Regions from separate parts of the Streptomyces luteoverticillatus genome, predicted to be linked through region 3. Evidence: riboswitches for the same ligand, from Rfam matches in the RefSeq annotation. Region 3 holds a riboswitch; each other region holds the start of a gene.
What was found. Region 3 has a riboswitch for cobalamin ahead of metE (5-methyltetrahydropteroyltriglutamate--homocysteine S-methyltransferase). Riboswitches for the same ligand answer to the same signal wherever they lie in the genome.

Region 1: another riboswitch for cobalamin. It lies ahead of cobN (cobaltochelatase subunit CobN); the one in region 3 lies ahead of metE (5-methyltetrahydropteroyltriglutamate--homocysteine S-methyltransferase).
Region 2: another riboswitch for cobalamin. It lies ahead of EKH77_RS27685 (HoxN/HupN/NixA family nickel/cobalt transporter); the one in region 3 lies ahead of metE (5-methyltetrahydropteroyltriglutamate--homocysteine S-methyltransferase).

Annotation. Positions count from the first base shown of each region.
Region 1 is NZ_CP034587.1:6,204,456-6,209,313, forward strand. It holds gene EKH77_RS27600 (precorrin-8X methylmutase) at 1-251, opposite strand, end outside; gene cobG (precorrin-3B synthase) at 294-1,625, opposite strand; cobalamin riboswitch at 1,718-1,849, shown strand; gene cobN (cobaltochelatase subunit CobN) at 1,883-4,858, shown strand, end outside.
Region 2 is NZ_CP034587.1:6,226,197-6,231,054, reverse strand. It holds gene EKH77_RS27700 (response regulator transcription factor) at 1-113, shown strand, start outside; gene EKH77_RS27695 (sensor histidine kinase) at 106-1,242, shown strand; gene EKH77_RS27690 (hypothetical protein) at 1,403-1,615, shown strand; gene EKH77_RS27685 (HoxN/HupN/NixA family nickel/cobalt transporter) at 1,569-2,723, opposite strand; cobalamin riboswitch at 2,755-2,965, opposite strand; gene EKH77_RS27680 (APC family permease) at 3,115-4,746, shown strand; gene EKH77_RS27675 (YIP1 family protein) at 4,819-4,858, shown strand, end outside.
Region 3 is NZ_CP034587.1:435,068-439,925, forward strand. It holds gene EKH77_RS02010 (aminotransferase class IV) at 1-491, opposite strand, end outside; gene metE (5-methyltetrahydropteroyltriglutamate--homocysteine S-methyltransferase) at 563-2,887, opposite strand; cobalamin riboswitch at 3,046-3,190, opposite strand; gene EKH77_RS02020 (CbtB domain-containing protein) at 3,587-3,811, shown strand; gene EKH77_RS02025 (CbtA family protein) at 3,831-4,589, shown strand; gene EKH77_RS02030 (CoA-acylating methylmalonate-semialdehyde dehydrogenase) at 4,830-4,858, shown strand, end outside.

The DNA.
Region 1 (4,858 bases), 5.8 Mb from region 3:
TCGCACAGGATCGGCGCGCCCCCGAGCAGCGCCTCGCGGGCCCGGGCCACGACCCCCGGCGAGTACGCGAGGTCCCGGACCAGGTCGGTCATGCCGCAGGCGTGGATCATGCGGACCGCGACCCGGCCGACGTCGGGCGGCAGCCCGCCGAGGTCCGCCTCGGCGCGGATGGTGGCGAAGGACTGGCGGTAGATGGACGCGCCGTCCTTGTCGTAGTCGAACACTGTGCCCTCGCTCGCTGGGTGATGCATGTCGCTGGGTTCTGCGTGGGGTTGGTCGCCGCCGCGGTGCGCTCAGCCGCGCGGGCCGTCGGCCGGCGTCGTCGTGGGGGGTGGGTTCCGTGCCGCCGTCACGGCCTCCGCCAGGCCGGCGGGGGCGGTCACGGCGACCGTCGCCTCTTCCGCCCCGTGCCGCACGGCGACCCGGTAGCCGTCGCCGGTCGCCAGGACGTCGACCCACCGGCCGCCGGGGTGGCCGCAGCGCCGCTCGCACCCGGACCAGTACACGGGCAGCGTCCCGGGCCCGCCAGGGCGCGCGGCCTCCAGGGAGGCGGTCGCGTCGGCCCGTACATCCGCGAGGGACTTGACGCACCCCGGCCGGCCGGTGCAGGCGCCCGCGCCGTGCCACGGGGAGGCGGCGGAGACGACCAGCCCCGCGTCCCCGAGCCCGGCGAGGCGCGCGGCGGCCACCGGGGCGGTGAGCCCCGGGACGACGACGCCGCGCCAGGGCGTCACCCGGAGTTCGCCGGCACCGTCCTGACCGGCCGTACGGGCGAGGAGCCGCCACTGGGCGGAGGTCAGCCGGCCCAGGGGCGCGGCCACCGACAGGGCCCACCGCCCTCCGGGACCCTCCACCGCGCCGGGGGCGGCCGGGGCACCGAGGGGGAGCGTGGCGCGCGGCACGGGCGCGGAGCCGATGCCGGCCGCCGCCAGCCGGTCCGCGAGCCGCTCCGGGCGCGGCCGCAGCGCGGGGGCCAGCTCGCGGACGCGCCACGCCTTGCCGCCGTTCTCGCGCAGCGCCGCCAGGAACTCACGGGCCGCCAGAACCGCCACGCGCGGCGCGTCCTCGACGGCGACGCGCAGGGCGTCGGGGCCGGTGCCGAAGGAGAGGAGGGCCTGGTGGCCGCCCTCGGTTGCGATCAATGTCACATCGGGTGCGAGGGCGGCGATGTCGCCCCGGCCGTCGTCGAGTCCGAAGAGGAAACGGCCCGAGAGGTTCGTGAGGTCGTCCGACGAGCAGAGCAGGCCGTCGAGTTCCCGAACCCAGGGCCGAATGTCCGCGAAGCCCTTTCCGTCCAGGCCGGACAGGGGGGAAGCCGCGACGTTCCGGATGCGGTCGTGCCGGTCGGAGGGCAGCAGCCCGGCCTCGCGCAACCGGGTGCCCAGGGCGGTGCCGCAGCCGTCGGGGAGGGCGCGCAGCTGGACGTTGCCGCGGGAGGTGAGGTCGAGGTGGCCGTCGGACAAGTCGTCGGCGAGATCGGCGAGTACGTCGGCTTGACGCGCCGTCAGGAGCCCGCCGGGCAGGCGCACGCGGGCCAGTGCCCCGTCGTCCGCGGCGTGCAGCCGCAGCGCGCCGGGGCAGGCGTCGCCGCGTTCGCGACCAGGGGATTCGGGGGGAGTGGACATGGCGGCGAGCATACCGACGGGGGACGAAGTCGGCCCCTCCGGCGTTTGAGGAGCGGGGGTCCGGGGGCAGAGCCCCCGGAAGGAACGTCCTGGCTACTATGACTCTCGCCAGCGACGGCGACAGGGGAGGAAGCCGGTGTGATCCCGGCACGGTCCCGCCACTGTGTGCCCGGCAGCGCGAGCGCGCTGCCGCGGTGAGTCAGGAACTCCTGCCGTCCTCCCACCGCCCGGGGCGCGGACCCCGAGGAAGGCATGCCGTGATCCTGCTTCTGTCGACGTCCGACACCGACCTGCTCAGCGCCCGAGCGGCCGGCGGCCCGGTCCCGTACCGGCTCGCCAACCCCGCCCGGCTCGCCCTCGACGACCTCCCGGACCTGCTGGACGGCACCGACCTTGTCGTCGTGCGCCTCCTCGGCGGGCTGCGCGCCTGGGAGGAGGGGCTCGACCAGCTGCTGGCCGGCCCGCGTCCCGTCGTCGTCCTCACCGGCGAACAGGCCCCCGACGCCCAGCTGATGGAGGCGTCCACCGTCCCCGTCGGCATCGCCGCCGAGGCCCACGCCTACCTCGCCCACGGCGGCCCCGCCAACCTAGAGCAGCTGGCCCGCTTCCTCTCCGACACCGTGCTGCTCACCGGCCACGGCTTCGAGCCGCCGGCCGCCGCCCCCGCGTGGGGCGCGCTGGAGCGGGAATCACGCGGTCTGTTCGGGCCCGTCATCGCCGTGCTCTACTACCGCGCCCACCACATGAGTGGCAACACCGCCTTCGTCGAGGCCCTGTGCGAGCAGATCGAGCGGGCCGGCGGCCGCGCCCTCCCCCTCTACGTGGCCTCGCTGCGCGCCCCTGAGCCCGAGCTGATCGACGCCCTGCGCGGCGCCGACGCCATCGTCACCACCGTCCTCGCCGCCGGCGGCACCCGGCCCGCCGACGCCTCCGCCGGAGGCGACGACGAGTCCTGGGACGCCGGCGCGCTCGCCGCCCTCGACGTGCCCATCCTCCAGGCCCTCTGCCTGACCGGCTCCCGGGAGGCATGGGCGGAGAACGACGAGGGGCTCTCCCCGCTCGACTCCGCCACCCAGGTCGCCGTGCCCGAGTTCGACGGCCGCATCATCACCGTCCCCTTCTCCTTCAAGGAGATCGACGCGGACGGCCTGCCCGCCTACGTCCCCGACCCCGAGCGCGCCGCCCGCGTCGCGGGCATCGCCGTGCGCCACGCCCGCCTCCGCCACATCCCCGCCGCCGAGAAGCGGCTGGCCCTCGTCCTCTCCGCGTACCCCACCAAGCACTCCCGCATCGGCAACGCCGTCGGCCTCGACACCCCCGCCAGTGCCGTCGCCCTGCTGCGCCGGCTGCGCGAGGAGGGCTACGACTTCGGCGACGAGGAGGTGCCGGGTCTCGCGTCCGGCGACGGCGACGAGCTCATCTACGCCCTCATCGAGGCGGGCGGCCACGACCAGGACTGGCTGACGGAGGAGCAGCTGGCCCGCAACCCCGTCCGCATCCCGGCCGCCGACTACAAGCGCTGGTACGAGCGGCTCCCCGCCGAGCTGCGCGAGGCCGTCGAGGAGCACTGGGGCCCGGCGCCCGGTGAGATGTTCGTCGACCGCAGCCGCAACCCCGAGGGCGACATCGTCCTCGCCGCCCTGCGCCGCGGCAACCTGCTGATCCTCATCCAGCCGCCGCGCGGCTTCGGCGAGAACCCCATCGCCATCTACCACGACCCCGACCTGCCGCCCTCGCACCACTACCTCGCCGCCTACCGCTGGATCGCCGCCTCCCGTGAGGACGGCGGCTTCGGCGCCGACGCGATGGTCCACCTGGGCAAGCACGGCAACCTGGAGTGGCTGCCCGGCAAGAACGCCGGCCTGTCCGCCGCCTGCGGCCCCGACGCGGCCCTCGGCGACCTGCCGCTGGTCTACCCGTTCCTCGTCAACGACCCCGGCGAGGGCACCCAGGCCAAGCGCCGCGCCCACGCCACGCTCGTCGACCACCTCGTGCCGCCCATGGCCCGCGCCGACTCCTACGGCGACATCGCGCGCCTGGAGCAGCTCCTCGACGAGCACGCGCAGATCTCCTCGATGGACCCGGCCAAGCTCCCCGCGATCCGCGCCCAGATCTGGACGCTCATCCAGGCCGCCCGGCTCGACCACGACCTGGGCATGGAGGAGCGCCCGGACGACGACGGCTTCGACGACTTCCTCCTGCACGTCGACGGCTGGCTCTGCGAGGTGAAGGACGCCCAGATCCGCGACGGCCTCCACGTCCTGGGCGGCGCGCCCACGGGTGAGGCGCGGGTCAACCTCGTCCTGTCGATCCTCCGCGCCCGCCAGATCTGGGGCGGCACGACGGCCCTCCCGGGCCTCCGCGAGGCCCTGGGCCTGGACGAGTCGGCGGCGACGCGCACAACGGCGGACGAGGCGGAGGCGGAGGCCCGCGCGCTGATCGAGGCGATGGAGGCGGCGGACTGGAACCCGGCCGCCATCCCGACCATTGTGGGCAATCGTCCCGCAGGGCGATGGGGGTCCCCCCTGCTCGAGCGAAGCCGAGAGCTTGGGGGAGGGTGGGCACAACCCACGGTGCCGGGCACCGATCCCGTCTCGGCTGTCCTCGACTTCGCGGCACGCGAAGTCGTCCCGCGCCTCGGCCGCACGACCGACGAACTCGACAACGCCGTCAAGGCGTTGGAGGGCCGCTTCGTCCCGGCGGGACCATCGGGCTCACCCCTCCGCGGACTGGTCAACGTCCTCCCCACCGGCCGGAACTTCTACTCCGTCGACCCCAAGGCCGTCCCCAGCCGCCTCGCCTGGGAGACCGGCCAGGCCCTCGCCGACTCCCTCCTGGAGCGCTACCGCACGGACAACGGCGACTGGCCGGAGTCCGTGGGCCTGTCCCTGTGGGGCACGAGCGCGATGCGCACGGCGGGCGACGACGTGGCGGAGGCGCTGGCGCTGCTGGGCGTCCGCCCGGTCTGGGACGAGGCGTCGCGCCGCGTCACGGGCCTGGAGCCCATCGCCCTGGACGAGCTGGGCCGCCCCCGCATCGACGTCACCCTGCGCATCAGCGGCTTCTTCCGCGACGCGTTCCCGCACGTCATCGGCCTGCTGGACGACGCCGTGCGGCTCGCCGCCGGCCTCGACGAGCCGCACGAGCGGAACTTCGTCCGCGCCCACGCCCAGGCCGACCTCGCCGCCCACGGCGACGAACGCCGCGCCACCACCCGGATCTTCGGCTCCCGC
Region 2 (4,858 bases), 5.8 Mb from region 3:
CCGTCCATGTCCGCCGGCTGCGCGCCAAGATCGAGGACGATCCGGCGAACCCCGCCCTGATCCGGACCGTGTGGGGCGTCGGCTACCGCTTCGAGGAACCCCGGCATGGGTGACAGCGACATGCTCCTCATCGCCCTGTACGCCTTCCTCGGCGCGGCCGCCGCCGGCCTCCTGGGCGCGCTGGCGCTGCGCGCCCTGCGCCATCGCTCGGTGACCGTCTCCCTCGCCGTCGTGGCCGCCGTGTCGGTGACCGCGATGCTGGCCGGGACGCTGGCCGTGGCCCGGGCGATGTTCCTGTCCGCGCACGACCTGACGGTCGTGACGACGGTGTGCGCGATGGCCGCCGTGGTCTCGCTCGCCACGGCCCTGGTGCTCGGCCGCTGGGTGGTGGCCCGCAGCGCCGACCTGACCCGCGCGGCCCGGTCCTTCGGCGAGGGCGGCACGTTCGCCGCCCCCGGCGGCGGTGCCACGGCGGAACTCGACGCGCTCTCCCGGGAGCTCGCCGCCACCAGTGCCCGGCTCGCCGAGTCCCGGGAGCGGGAACGCGCGCTCGACGCCTCGCGGCGCGAGCTGGTGGCCTGGATCTCCCACGATCTGCGCACCCCGCTGGCGGGGCTGCGCGCCATGTCGGAGGCGCTGGAGGACGGCGTCGCCGAGGACCCCGCGCGTTACCACCGCCAGATCGGCGCCGAGGTCGACCGGCTGAACACCATGGTGGGCGACCTCTTCGAGCTCTCCCGCATCCACGCCGGCGCCCTGCCGCTGCGCCCGAGCCGGATGTCGGTGTACGACCTGGTGGACGAGGCCCTGGCGGGCGCCGGGCCGCTGGCGCGCGAGCAGGGGGTGAAGCTGGTCGGGGAAGGAGACGGGGACGGGGACGGCGTGGCCGCCGTGCCGGTGGAGGTGGACGGCAAGGAGATGACCCGGGTCCTGGGGAATCTCCTGGTGAACGCCATCCGGCGGACCCCGCCCGACGGCACGGTCGCGGTGGCGGCGCGGCGCGAGGCGGACGCGGTGGTGGTGTCGGTGACGGACGGCTGCGGCGGCATCCCGGAGGAGGATCTGCCCCGGGTCTTCGAGACGGGCTGGCGGGGCTCGGCTGCCCGGACCCGGCCCGGGGGCGCGGGGCTGGGTCTGGCGATCGTCCGGGGCATCGTCGAGGCCCACGCGGGCCGGGCGTCCGTCCACAACGTGCCCGGCGGTTGCCGGTTCGAGGTGACGCTCCCGGCAGCCGGCCCATGAACAACATGAACTAACACCCGCCCCCTGAGCGTCAGCCTGTCGGGCCGCGCCACCCCGTGAAGGGTGATCACGGCCCAACACGCTGACGTGATCAGGGGTCGTGCGTCACGATGCACCCGCCGGGAGAGCGAGCAGCGACGACCGTGGAGCGGGATGGCCCATGTCCGACACCGGAGGCGAGTCAGATGTCGACGCCGACCCCCTGCGCAGGATCGCCGCGGCGATCGAGCGGGAGCGGGATCCCTCGACCCGGACGTGCCTGACCTGCGGCGGCCCGGCCCTCGTGGTGGTGCGGGAGGAGTCGGCCGGGAACAGTCCGCCGGTGATCAGCGCCCGGAAGGCGTGTGCGAACCAGGGCTGTGAGCGCCCGTGACCCCGGCGGCGGCCGTCCGTGCGGCCCAGCGCTGCTCGACCTTGGCGAAGCGCCAGTAGCCGAGGGCGAGGGCCCAGACCAGCACGAACAGTCCGACGATGACGAAACCGACGTTGTCGAGGTTCAGCCCGGAGATCCAGCCGGTGACCGCGTCGTCCAGATCGAGCTTCTCGTGGAGCACGCCCACCAGCTCGATGGTGCCGATGAGGAAGGCGACCGCGATGGAGAGCCCGGTGATGGTGAGGTTGTAGTAGACCTTTCTGACGGGGTTGGAGAACGCCCACTGGTAGGCGAAGTTCATGAACGTGCCGTCGAGCGTGTCGAACAGGCTCATGCCGGCCGCGAACAGCAGCGGCAGGCACATGATCGCGTACCAGGGCAGCCCGGCAGCGGCACCGCTGCCCGCCATGACCATCAGCGTGACCTCGGTGGCCGTGTCGAAGCCCAGGCCGAAGAGGAAGCCCAGCGGGAACATCTGGCCGGGGCGGCTGATGGAACGGGTGAAACGGCCGAGGACGCGGTTCATGAAGCCGCGCGAGTCGAGCTGCTTCTCCAGCTCCGCCTCGTCGTAGCGGCCCTCGCGCATGGCGCGGAAGACCCTCATGATGCCGGCGAGGGCGATGAGGTTGAGGATGGCGATGAGGTAGAGGAAGCCGCCGGAGACCGTGGTGCCGACGACACCGAGGGTCTGATGGGTGGTGGACTCCTCGTTCATCAGCGTCCCGGCCAGCCGGGTGCCGCCGGAGACCAGCAGCGTCAGCAGGACGACGACGCTGGAGTGGCCGAGGGCGAACCAGAAGCCGACGGAGACCGGGCGCTGCCCGTCCGCCATCAGCTTGCGGGTGGTGTTGTCGATGGCGGCGATGTGGTCGGCGTCGAAGGCGTGCCGCATACCGAGGGTGTAGGCGGTGACGCCGAGGCCGACGCCGAAGACCTTGGAGCCGACGGTGTAGTGGTTCGGCACGACCAGCAGGAAGAGCACGCCGAAGGCGACGACGTGGAGGGCGACGACGACGGCCAGCAGGCCGGCGGTCCGCACGGTGTCCTCGCGGCGCCACTGGAAGGCGGGCGCGGACGGTTCCGCGGACGGTTGTGTGGATATGGACATCTTGGGGTGAACGCTCCAGCACCTCGTGGATCATTTCGAGAATGCCGTGGCCGGTCTCCTGGCTTACGGGTGATGGCGTTACCGTCCCGCCTTCCCGGCAGCCGGACGCTGCCAGTGGCTCCGCGCGCCGGGGCACGCGGAAGAGGACGGTCACTCCCCGATCACAGTGGCGAGGGCCGCTCCGGAGTCGGCCCACGAGGGCCTCACCGGTCTTCCCGAACACCACGGCCGGGCAACCATAACGTCCCGGCCGATCCCCGGGGCAAAAATGTGGTACTTGCCATCTCTTCGCAGCAAGGCCCCGACACTTCGCAGGTGATGGACGGGCGGGTCGGCCCGGTGTACGAGTGCAGGAAGACTCCAGGGACGGACGCGAGAGGGCTGAGCGCCAATGGCGGACACGGCAGGGGACGTCGAGCGGAGGCCCGGGGAACCGGGGGAGCCGGTGGTGCCGGAGGAGCGGGCGGCGTTCGTCCGCCGCATCGGGCTGTTCCAGGCCACCGCCATCAACATGAGCCAGATGTGCGGCATAGGACCGTTCGTCACCATTCCCTTGATGGTGGCCTCCTTCAACGGGCCGCACGCGGTCATCGGCTTCGTCGCGGGCGCGGTGCTGGCCCTGGCCGACGGGCTGGTGTGGGCCGAGCTGGGCGCGGCGATGCCCGGCGCGGGCGGCAGTTACGTCTATCTGCGGGAGGCGTTCCAGTACCGGACCGGGAGACTCGTGCCGTTCCTGTTCGTGTGGACGGCGATGCTCTTCATCCCGCTGGCCATGGCCACGGGTGTGATCGGGTTCGTCCAGTACCTGGGCTATCTCTGGCCGGGGATGACGCAGACCCAGGGCGATCTGGCGGGCCTGGGCTTCGTCGTGGTGGTCGTCGGGCTGCTGTGGCGGCGGGTGGAGAGCATCGCGCGGATCACCGCCGTGCTGTGGGGCGTGATGATCGTCTCCGTCGTCCTGGTCATCGTGGCCGCGTTCACCCACTTCAGCCCGGACCGGGCCTTCACCTACCCGGCGGGCGCCTTCGACCTCACGACCGGTCAGTTCTGGCTGGGCTTCGCGGCGGGCCTGACCATCGGCATCTACGACTACGGGGGTTACAGCACCGTCGCCTACATGGGCGCCGAGATCAAGGACCCCGGGCGGACCATGCCGCGGTCCATCATCTACTCGATCCTCGGCATCATGGCCATCTACCTGCTGCTGCAGATCGGCACCCTGGGCGTCGTCGACTGGCGGGAGATGCTGGACCCCGACTCCACGGCCGGCTCCTCCGTGGCCTCGGCGGTGCTGGAGCAGACCTGGGGCAAGGGCGCGGCGGACGTCGTCACCGTGCTGATCCTCATCACGGCCTTCGCGTCCGTCTTCACCGGGCTCCTCGGCGGCTCGCGCATCCCCGTGGACGCCGCGCGGGAGAACGTCTTCTTCCGGCGCTTCGGCGCCCTCCACCCCCGGCTGCGCTTCCCGGTGCTGCCGCTGACGACGATGGGAGTCGTCTCGGCCGTGGGCTTCCTGATCGGCCGTCACACCGACCTGGCGACGATCATCCAGTTGCTGATGGCGGTCATGGTGATCCTCCAGGCGCTGTCGCAGGTGCTGGCCGTGACCGTGCTGCGGCGCCGGCAGCCGGCGCTGCCGCGCCCGTACCGGATGTGGCTCTACCCGCTGCCGAGCCTGGTGGCGCTGGCGGGCTGGCTGGTGATCTACGGCTTCGCGGACCGCAATTCCCCCGGCCGCCATCCCATCGAGTGGTCGCTGGCCTGGGTGGGCGCCGGGTGCGTGGCGTTCACGCTGTGGGCGGCGAAGGAGAAGGTGTGGCCGTTCGGGCCACGGGAGATCAGCGAGGACTACCTGCCCGGCGGGGCCTCGGCGCAGGAGCTCGCGGAGCCCGCGACCGCCGTCGCCGACAGCCCTGTCACCGACGCGGGGGACGACGGTCCGGACCCCGGCACGGACCCCGGCACGGACCCCGGTCCAGACCCCGGCACGGGCCCCGGAGGCGTGGCGCCCACCCCCGCCTGACGGAGCGTCGGCTCCAGCGGCCGGGCCGCCCGGACTCCTGCGGTCCGGCCGAACGGTGATAAAACGGCACCCATGCCTGTGACCACTGCCCCTCCCCCACGCGCCCCCGATG
Region 3 (4,858 bases):
TCGGAGACGCGGCCGTCCGGTTCGGCGAAGACGGCGTCGTCGAATCCGGCGAGCTGGGCGTCGCGGCGGAGCTTGAGTTGCGGGTGGAGTCCGACATGCTTCACCTCCGCGTTGTCGCGGGTGAAAGTGAAGGTCTTCGCTGTCAACGGTGGCGGCGTCAGGGCGCCGGCGGGGCGCAGATTCACCAGGATGTGGGGGTCCTTGGCGGCGCTGGGGCGTGTGAGGTCGAGCGCGGGGTCGAAGACGGTGACCCGGATGCCGGCGACTCCGGTGACGCCCTCGGCCGCCTTGCGGATGTAGTGCAGCGTCCGGTCGCGGTCCAGTTCGACGCCGAACACGATGCGGCAGTCCCGCACCAGGCGGTCCAGGTGGAGCGACAGCCCCCGGATCGTGCCGTCCTCCATCCGCATGGTCGTGAAGTGCCCGTAGTTCGTGAGGGCGAGGCTCTGGAGGTCGTCGAGGGTAACGGGCTTTCCGTTGAGTTCGGCCATGCGGACAGTTTCGCAGTCGCCGAGGGGAGGGGGTGCCCCGGTGACCACCCGGGGCACCCCGTCCCCACGCCTTACGAGGACGAGCCGCGGAGTTCCTCCCTTATCGTGCGCGCCGCCGTCACCAGATGTTCCAGGGACGCGCGGACCTCGGGCCAGGCGCGGGTCTTCAGGCCGCAGTCGGGGTTGACCCACAGTCGTTCGGCGGGGACGGCCTCCAGTGCCCGGCGCAGCAGGGCGGCCGTCTCGTCGGCGGCGGGGACGCGGGGCGAGTGGATGTCGTAGACGCCGGGGCCCACCTCCCGGGGGTAGCCGGCGCCGGCGAGTTCGTCCGCGACCCGCATGTGGGAGCGGGCCGCCTCCAGGCTGATGACGTCGGCGTCGAGGTCGTCGATGGCCTGGAGGATGTCGCCGAACTCCGCGTAGCACATGTGGGTGTGGATCTGGGTGTCCGGGCGGACGCCGCCGGTGGTCAGCCGGAAGGCCTCGGTGGCCCAGGCCAGGTAGCCGGGGCGGGTGGCGGCGCGCAGCGGGAGGGTCTCGCGGAGGGCGGGCTCGTCGACCTGGATGACGGCGGTGCCCGCCGCCTCCAGGTCGGCGACCTCGTCGCGCAGGGCGAGCGCGACCTGGCGGGCTGTCTCGGCGCGGGGCTGGTCGTCGCGGACGAAGGACCAGGCGAGCATGGTGACGGGGCCGGTGAGCATGCCCTTGACGGGGCGTGCGGTGAGGGACTGGGCGTGGGTCGTCCAGCGCACGGTCATCGGCTCGGGGCGGGAGACGTCGCCGGCGAGGACCGGCGGGCGGACGTAGCGGGTGCCGTAGGACTGGACCCAGCCGTGCCGGGTGGCGAGGTAGCCGGTGAGGCGTTCGGCGAAGTACGCGACCATGTCGTCGCGTTCGGGCTCGCCGTGGACGAGGACGTCCAGGCCGGCCTTCTCCTGGAAGGCGACGACCTCGCGGATCTCGGCCTCGACGCGCCGCTCGTAGGTGTCGGCGTCGATGCGTCCGGCGCGCAGGTCGGCGCGGGCGGTGCGCAGTTCGGTGGTCTGGGGGAAGGAGCCGATGGTGGTCGTGGGCAGCGGGGACAGGCCCAGGCGGGCGCGCTGGGCGACGGTCCGTTCGGGGTAGGGCAGGGAACGGCGGGCGTCGGCGGGCGTGACGGCGGCGGTGCGGGCGCGGACGGCCGGGTCGCGGGTGAGGGCGGAGCCGGCGCGGAGGGCCAGGTCGGCGCGGTTGACGGCGAGTTCGGCGGCGATGGCGGCGGTGCCGTGGCCGAGGCCGCGGGCGAGGGTGGCGATCTCGGTGGTCTTCTGGCGGGCGAAGGCCAGCCAGCGGGCGATCCGCGGGTCGATGTCGCGTTCGGCGGCGGCGTCGAGGGGGACGTGGAGGAGGGAGCTGGAGGCGGCGACGTCCACGTGGCCGGCGAGGCCGAGGAGGGTGGCGAGGGTGGTCAGTGACGCCGTCAGGTCGTTGATCCAGATGTTGCGGCCGTCGACGACGCCCGCGACGAGCCGCTTGCCGGGCAGTCCGCCGACGGCGGCGAGGTCGTCGAGGTTGGCGGCGGCGGGGCCGGTGAAGTCGAGGGCGAGGCCGTCGACGGGGGCCTTGGCCAGCACGGGCAGGGCTTCACCCAGGCGGTCGAAGTAGGAGGCGACCAGCAGTTTCGGACGGCCCGTCAGGGCGCCGAGGTCGCGGTAGGCGCGGGCGGCCGCGTTGAGTTCGGCCGGGGTGCGTTCCTGGACGAGGGCGGGCTCGTCCAGCTGGACCCACTCGGCTCCGGCGGCGCGCAGCGCGGCGAGCACCTCGGCGTAGACGGGCAGGAGCCGGTCCAGGAGGGTGAGGGGGTCGAAGCCAGCCGGGGCGCCGGGGGCGGGCTTGGCGAGCAGGAGGTAGGTGACCGGTCCGACGAGGACGGGACGGGCGGCGAGGCCGAGGGCCAGCGCCTCCTGGAGCTCGCCGAGTTGTTTGGCGGGGTCGGCGGCGAAGACGGTATCGGGGCCGAGTTCCGGGACGAGGTAGTGGTAGTTGGTGTCGAACCACTTGGTCATCTCCAGGGGCGCGACGTCCTGGGTGCCGCGCGCCATGGCGAAGTAGCCGTCGAGGGGGTCGGCGGCGAGGGCCGCGCGGTGGCGGGCGGGGATCGCGCCGACCATGACGCTGGTGTCGAGGACGTGGTCGTAGTACGAGAAGTCGCCGGTGGGGACCTCGTGGAGGCCGGCGGCGGCGAGATCGCGCCAGGTGGCGGCGCGGAGCCCGGCTGTGGTCCGGTGGAGGGCGCCGGCGGTGACGCGGCCCTTCCAGTACCCCTCGACGGCCTTCTTCAGTTCCCGGTCGGGTCCCTGGCGGGGGTAGCCGTACACGGTGGCCCGGACTGCCGCGGCTGCGGTCTTGCTGGTCACGGAACTCTCCTTCGCGAGCTCGTCTCCTGGATCCCGGGAGGGCCGCGAGGGGTCGCGTCGGTGCGGGCGAGCCGCCGAGTGCTCGTCCGTGCGCGCCGACCCGCCCTCGGGGTCACCGGGATCTCCGCGCGCGAGTCGTTCGCGCGCGGGCAGCGGGCAGGTCTTCGGACTCGCGGGCACGTCCGCCCGAGGGCGGACACCTAGTGGCCGTCGCTTCCCGGGCCCTGTCGGGCCCAGTGCGTGTGACGGCGGTCGTTCCCGCTCACCGCTGCGGGGCAGTCCCGGATTCCCACCGGGTTCCCTCTTGCGACGCGTCTGCCTGGCGGGCAGGGCGAACCGGCTGCGGCGGCCAGCGTAGGCGGTGAAGTCTCCCGCTGGACAGTGCTGTTCACATACCGGTCACACACGGGCGGCGGAGGAGCGGAACGGGCGCGGCCCCGGCGCGCGCTCCAGAGCGTGCACGCCGGGTTGTACGCCGGTGCGCATCCTCCCGCCCCATGGCGCAACGTTGGCCGGAACGGTACGGTCGCGTGGACATGACGACGGGTGGCGGAAGCCGGTGGGAATCCGGCACGGTCGCGCCACTGTGAATCCGGCCGGCGTTCGCGGCAGCGCGGCGGCGCCCGGGGAGTCAGACCCGCCTCCAGTCGTCCGGGAACCCCTAGTTCTGGGACGCGTGTTTCCCCAGGAGGTTTGGTCATGGCCTATTCCGCCGCTCCCGTGTCCGGCTCGTCCGCCCGGCCGGAGATCGCGCCGATATCCCTGAAGGCGATCGCCCCCTGGGCGGTGTTCTTCGGCGTGCTCATGCTCGTCCTGCTGTACTTCGTCGGCGCCGAGCAGGGTGCCACCTCGCTGCTCTCCGGCGCGAGCGTCCACGAGTGGCTCCACGACGGACGTCACCTGCTCGGCTTCCCGTGCCACTGACGGCCGGGGAGTCGCTCTCGTGAACACCGTCTCCGTACGGTCGCTCCTGGTGCGCGGCATGCTCGCCGGACTGGCGGCGGGGTGCCTGGCCCTCCTCGTCGCCTATCTCCTCGGTGAGCCGTCCGTGGACAGAGCCATCGGCTACGAGGAGGCCCACAGCCACGGCGACCACGGCGTGGAGCTGGTCAGCCGCACCCTCCAGTCCACCGGGGGGCTGGCGACCGGCGTCCTGGTCTACGGCGTGGCGCTCGGCGGCATCGCCGCGCTGGCCTTCTGCGTCGCCCTGGGCCGGATCGGCCGGATCGGCCCGCGCGCCACGGCGGCCCTGCTCTCGCTGGGCGGGCTGCTGGTGGTCCATGTGGTGCCGTTCCTCAAGTACCCGGCCAATCCGCCGTCCGTCGGCGATCCGGACACCATCGGCAAGCGCACCGCGCTGTACTTCCTGATGATCGTGCTCAGTGTGCTGCTGGGCGTCGCCGCGATCTTCCTGGGCCGTGGGCTGGTCCCCCGGCTGGGCGGCTGGTGGGCAGGCGTCGTCGCGGTGGCGGCGTTCGTCCTGGTGGTGGGCGCGGCGTACGCCGTGCTGCCCGTGGTCGACGAGGTGCCCGCGGACTTCCCGGCCACCGTGCTGTGGCGGTTCCGCCTCGCGGCCCTCGCCGTCCAGGGCGTCCTGTGGGCGGGCTTCGGGCTGCTCTTCGGGCACCTGGCCGAACGGCTGCTCGTCCCCCGGGCCGGGCACGACCGCTCGGCCCGGGGCACGGCCGAACCCGTCTCCTGACCGATTCCGCTTTCCGTCCCTCTCCCGGTCCCTCTCCCCCAGTCCTTCCCCGTCCCCGGCGTGCGGGGCGGCCACCCGGCCGCCCCGCACGTTTTTTCAACCCTGGACTTAGTAGGACGTCCAACTATATGTTCGGGGGCAACCACGAGGACGGACAGGACGGACCGCGCCCCACAAGGGCGCGCGCCCGCGGCCCCGCCGTGCCTGTCCCCGGATCTCACCTGATGAGAGCAGGCTTCCATGGTCCGTGAACTGACCCATTTCATCGG